DNA from 2 places in the Clostridium sp. Marseille-Q7071 genome. Region 1 is predicted to be linked to the other one. Evidence: riboswitches for the same ligand, from Rfam matches in the RefSeq annotation. Region 1 holds a riboswitch; the other holds the start of a gene.
The links. A riboswitch is a leader RNA that binds a small molecule or an ion and turns the genes downstream of it on or off. The one in region 1 is predicted to bind lysine.
Positions count from the first base shown of each region.

Region 2: linked by a shared signal. The riboswitch ahead of ACWPW7_RS19175 (APC family permease) and the one ahead of kal (3-aminobutyryl-CoA ammonia lyase) in region 1 are both predicted to bind lysine.

Region 1 covers NZ_CBCOPR010000002.1:18,606-21,824, forward strand. Annotated here, with positions in the region: gene kdd (L-erythro-3,5-diaminohexanoate dehydrogenase) at 1-29, opposite strand, end outside; gene kce (3-keto-5-aminohexanoate cleavage enzyme) at 297-1,124, opposite strand; gene kal (3-aminobutyryl-CoA ammonia lyase) at 1,224-1,604, opposite strand; lysine riboswitch at 1,726-1,904, opposite strand; gene ACWPW7_RS22900 (hypothetical protein) at 2,463-2,981, opposite strand.
Region 2 covers NZ_CBCOPR010000001.1:4,030,724-4,033,942, forward strand. Annotated here, with positions in the region: gene ACWPW7_RS19165 (flavodoxin family protein) at 1-301, opposite strand, end outside; gene ACWPW7_RS19170 (ArsR/SmtB family transcription factor) at 402-728, opposite strand; lysine riboswitch at 901-1,083, shown strand; gene ACWPW7_RS19175 (APC family permease) at 1,249-2,643, shown strand; gene ACWPW7_RS19180 (amidohydrolase) at 2,648-3,219, shown strand, end outside.

The sequences.
Region 1 (3,219 bases):
TGAGTTCCATATTTACATCCTTTTTTCATAACTAAGCTCTCCTTCCTTATGTTCCTCTAAATTTTAAAATTTAAATTGTAAAGTAGTTTTTTTATAAGGTTACGTTTTAAATATGTTGAAACTTAAATTATTTAATCTAATTCACAACTTACAATTAAGACAATTAGCACAACTTGAAATTTGCACGCTAAATTCATACAAAATTCTTTTTCTTAATTATTGATCATAAAATTACAATAATTAAAGATTCAACATTGTTTTAAAACAATAACATTTATGTTAATTTTAATGTCAAACTATTTAAGTGGTTTAAGTCCTAATATTTCTCTTGCTTCAGCTGGAGTAGCTACTTCTCTTCCAAGTTCTTTAGCAATTCTTACAACTTTCTCAACTAGTTCTGCATTAGACTCAGCCATAACACCTTTTGATACGTAAACATTATCTTCAAAACCTACTCTAACATGTCCACCATCTAATATTGCCATTGTAGCTAATGGGAATTCATTTCTTCCTATTCCTGAAACTACATAAGTACTTCCAGCTGGAATGCTTTCTTTCATAAATACGAAATCTCTGATTTCAGCACTTATGCCACCGTTTACACCCATAACAAAATTAAAATGCATTGGTGCTTTTATGTAGCCTTTTTTGTGTAATCTTATAGCCATATCTATCATTCCCTTGTCGAAAACTTCGATTTCTGGCTTAACATCTAGCTCTATCATCTTTTGTCCAAATTCTTTTATTGTATTTTCAGTATTAACAAATATTTCGTCTCCACCAAAGTTACAAGTTCCGCAATCTAATGTTGCCATTTCTGGACGTAAATCTACTGGTTGAAGTCTTTCTTCATTAGTCATTCCCACTGCTCCACCAGTTGAAGGTTGAATAATAGCATCTGGGCATCTTCTTCTAATTTCTTCTATACAAGCTCTGAATCTCTCTCTATCTTGAGTTGGAGTTCCATCATCTTCTCTTACATGTAAATGAATTATACTAGCTCCAGCTTTGTAAGCCTTTTCAGCTTCAATTCCAATTTCTTCAACAGTGTAAGGAACATTTTTATTGTGTTCTTTTGTTACTTCAGCACCACATATTGCTGCAGCAATGATTAATTTTTCCATCTTCTTTTCCTCCCACATTGGATAATATTGTTATTTTTTTAACAAATCACTTGCAATAATTCCTTCATTTTTTATTATAAAGAACTTTTTATCTTTATACTATTTTCTCTTTTTATCTTTTGGAACAACACAGATTCCAGTTGCTTTACAAACAACTATTGGCTCTTCTAATACGTCACAAGCTGAATCATTTATGTCTGGTCTTGGAGCTATAACTTTTCTAGCTTCAAAAGTCATTTTTCTTGAAGTATTTCCTACGTGTACTATTTCTCCAACTGCTTCTATATAGTCTCCTGCATAAACTGGTGCTAAGAACTCAATATTTTCATAAGCTTTGAAAAGTCCTTCATCTCCATCATTAAGTATTAATAACTCTGTTGCTACATCTCCAAATAATTGTAACATTCTAGCTCCGTCAACTAAGTTTCCACCATAATGTGCGTCATGTGCACTCATTCTTAATCTAATTACTGATTTCATTTTTAGTACCCCCTGTTAATTTTTTAAAAAATAAAAGGCACTGAAACTTTCAGCACCTTAAACAATCCTAATTATATATATATAATGGACTATAGATGTAACGAAAATTTCTTATCTTCATCACATAAATAGCTCATCATAATATCTTATGACAGTGATAGAAAATTTACTTCCTACCCCCAAGTAATATACTTAAGAACAAGTATACCCTTTCGGCGTGTAAATCCTTCGCATATATCATCGGAAGTTCCTTTCCTTAACATATATATACTACCATTCACTCGCTCCTCTATTTACGAACAATATTTAATTTTTAATAATTTGTGAACATATTATGTCCACCCTATGTATTATATTATATTATTTATAATTTAAAAAATCAATGATATTTTCTGAAAATTTTATTTTACTTTAACATTTAATAAATTATTCATAAATTTCTCTTATATTCTCGACAATATAAATTGAATTTTTACAGCATATTCGACATGTTGTAGTTTATTATAATTTTTTGTAAAATTTTAATTTACATAAATATTTCCAAATAATATTTTTATAATTCGTACCTTTAATATTATATTCATATATTCTTTTAAATACAACTAAAACATTTAAAATTTAACAAATAATTTTATTCGACAATTTATAATCTTTATGAAATAATAGTTAATCAATTGAAAACTTAGCCAATGGACAATTATGGTTGAAATTAATTCTTAACGAATTAATTTCAACCATAATTGTTTTTAACTAGCAATTTAATTGATTCTTTTTTGAAGTTACTACGTAACTTCAAAAAAGAATCAATTACGGATTGTGAATTGTGAATTAAATAAAGGCGTGACTTTGTCACGCCTTTCATATGTCCCATTCTAGTTCTTCCCACATTAGTATATTGGTAGGATATTGTTTTCTTACAGAATTAAGAAAAATTTCAAAATCCCTTTTAGTCCATCTACATTTAATACTTGAACATCTGTCTAGATATTCTTTGAAAAAGTCTTTTAATCTATTTTCTAAAGTAATTGTCTTTTGTATTGTATTATCATTATCTACTAGTAATATTAAAAGTTTCTTTTGCTTTGTTAAGTTAATCATAATTTTTAGCGAGTATGCATCATTATAATTAAACCAAACTGTATAATAACCATCTTTATATTTTCCTCTAATTTTAATTAAAAGATATAACGATTTAACTTTATTATTACTTACAAATGCACCTCTAAATGCTATAGTTGAATACTCACTATACTCTTCAATAGCAGAAATACAATCCTTTATAACTATTAAAGTAAATCCTCTTATTAGTTTTCTATCTTCTATTAAAGATACAGAATCTTCAGGTAATCTTTTAATGGTTTCAAATAACTTAATCATATTACCATATTATAAGCAAATCAACTTAAGGCATCGATAAATAATTATAGAGTTCCAGAGCATAATTTCTATAAAAATAGCCTAAATCCTTAGAAATTAAGGATGCTAATTAAGAGTGAAGAATTTAGGATGAAATTCACCTTTAGTGAATTTCTTAAAATAAAATTTATTTTAAAAAACTCCGAAGGTTTTGACGGTGAAGTTTTAACCATAATTCTTCATTTTTCATTCTTAATTT
Region 2 (3,219 bases), on a different contig from region 1:
AAAAAGTTTTTAACTGTCCACTCATATTAAAAACATAAACAGGGGTAGCAAAAACCAAAATATCTGCTTTTTCCACACTTTTATAAATATCCTGCATATCATCCTTTAATACACATTGACTTTGACTACTTTTTTGACAGGTGTTGCAGCCTGTACAATATTGTATATTTTTTGACTGGAGATAAATTGTTTCTATTTGGGCTGATGGTGTTAAATCTTCTACACCTTTTAAATACTCTTTTAATAAAATAGCTGTATTTCCTTGCTTTCGTGGACTTGCTAAAACAGATAATATATTCATATTTATTCTTTCCTTTCAATTAATTCGGTGAATGAATACTCTTATGCACATATATGCATATTATGATGTTTTTAAAAAGGCATACCTGCCTTTTTAAATTTTACTGCTGTATTAATTTTTTTAAATTGATTGCTGTTAACTCAAATTTTTCAAGAATATATTTATCGTTCAATTCATAAAAAACACTTCTATTTTCTTTTGTTTTATTAACTATTCCATATCTATGCATTAATTCTAAATGTCTTGAAATAACTGAACGGTCCTGTGTAAAATTTTCAGAAATATCTTTGATATTCTTAATGCCATTAACAGCAAGATATTTCATAATATCACATCGTACTGGATCAAATAAAGTCTTAAAAAATTCAAAATCAATACTTTCTTCTATTTCTTTGGCGCAGTCTAAAATTAAATCATTTTCATTCATATCTATCACCTAATTAAGATTATATATGCACATTCATGCACATGTCAATAATAATTTATAAATATTATTATGAACCATCCCTTAAATATATATAATCATATAGAGTTGACAAGATGTAAATATCATGTTACGATATCAAAAATTAAAATTTCATAAAAATCCTCATCCTTAAGGGTGGGGTAGAGGCGCGATTGCTAATATTAACTATATCGAGGTCGGAAACCTATGACATATAGTGAAAGGAGCCGTCGCCGAAGTTTCAGATACCAAAATCTGATGCTGGGTCTGTATTTAATAGGTACAGGACTGTCATCATCGTATTTGCTCGATACTTTGATGTTGCGCTATCTCACATTGAGCCAGAAAGGAGAGGATGTCTTTAGCTTTGCTATACGCATATAAGCACCCGACAAACCTGTTAGGTGTTTTTATTTTTCGTATTAATTTTAATTTTCTTACAATATTGTAAATTTAATGAACTAACATTGATAATTAATTACTTAAAAAGGAGGATGAATATATGGCTAATAATAATTTAAATGATTTAACTCAAGTAAAGGATTCAGGTTTTAAAAAAGAAATTAGTCTATTTGGTGGGGTCAGCATTTTAGGAGGTATAATGGTAGGGTCAGGTATTTTTTATCTAGGCTCATATGTATTAATGAGAACTGGAATGAGTCTTGGCTTAGCTTTATTAAGCTGGATTATTGGAGGCTTAGTTTCTCTATTAGGTGGTATTTGTTATGCTGAGCTAGGCGCTTCAGATCCCCGTGCTGGTGGACTAACTGTATATTTAAGTGAGGCCTATTCACCTATGGTTGGTTTTTTAGGTGGTTTTAATAGTTGGTTAATCGCTGGTCCTGGCTCTATTGCTGCCATAGCAATTGCACTACCAAGTGCTTTAACCATTATTATGCCTCTTGGAGAATGGACGATTAAAATTCTTGCTATCTTTTTAATCATAGCATTGACCATTGTAAATTATTTCGGTGTTAAATTTGGTTCTAAACTGCAAAATCTATCTATGATCGCAAAATTAATTCCTATTGGAATCATAATGATCTTAGGACTTTTATTTGGAAAAGTATCACCTGATTTAAGCCTAGTTCCCAAGACAGCAGATGCAAGCTTTGGCTCAGTTATTAGTATGATAGCCTTTGCTGTAGTAGCAAGCTTGTGGGCATATGAAGGCTGGACTAATTTAAATACCGTAGCTGAAGAAGTAAAAAATCCTAAGAAAAATTTACCCCTTGCTATCATTATTTCTATCCTTTCCATAACAGCACTGTATACATTATTTAATTATTCCATATATAAGGTTATACCTATTGATGAAATTGAAAGTTTAATATCTAATAATCAATATTATTTAGGAACTTATGCAGCAGAAAAATTGCTAGGAAATACTGGTAGTATTTTAGTTGTAATAGGAATGGTAGTTGCTATGTTTGGAGCTTTAAATGGTTGTATCTTAGCCTTCCCAAGAATGTATTATGCAATGAGTGAACAAGGTCATTTCTTTGAAAGTTTTAGAAAATTGCATCCTGTACACAAAGTGCCCTATGCTCCTTTAATAGTACAATGTGTAATATCTGTGATACTGGTATTACTTAGAAACTTAAATCAATTAACTTCTTTAGTTGTATTCTCTGGAATGATGTTTAATACTTTAGGTGTATACGCAGTTATGATTTACAGGAAAAAACGTCCTAATGTAGAAAGACCTTATAAAGTAATTGGCTATCCTATTACAGTAATCTTAACAACTTTTATCTTCGTAGGATTAATGATAAATACCTTTATTGAAGATCCTCAAACCTCAATTATTGGTTTATTGGTGCCAGCCATTGGTACATTATTTTACTTCTATTTTGATAGAAAAAATAAAACTTTACAAGAAAATATAAGGGGATGATATTTTGAAAACAATTTTACAAAACTGCAAAATCTATGTTGAAAAAAATAATTTTCAGGAAGCAATCTTTATTGAGAATGGTGTTATTCAGCAAGTTGGTACCAATGAGGAAATCTTAAAAAACAATGCTGATAATATCATAGACCTTCAAGGAAAAACTGTTTTACCAGGTTTCAACGACAGCCATCTTCATATGTCACATATGGGAGATGCTATGAGTTCCTGTAATTTAACATCCGCTAAATCAATTGATGAAATTATTCAGTTGGGTAAAAAATTTATAGAAGAAAATAAAGATATAACAGTTTTAAGTGGTAGAGGATGGAATCAAGATTACTTCACTTCTGGTGAAAAGCGTCTATTAAATCGCTTTGATTTAGATAAAATATCTACAGAAATTCCAATTGTCTTTGATAGAGTATGTGGACACGTTTCAGTAGGAAATACCAAGACTTTAGAAGTACTAGCTGTAGATGAAAGTACTATTATAGATGGTGGTGTAATTGAAGTTGGAAACGACGGAAAGCCAAACGGTATATTCAACGAAAACGCTGTCCGTGTTATTCAATCAGTTAT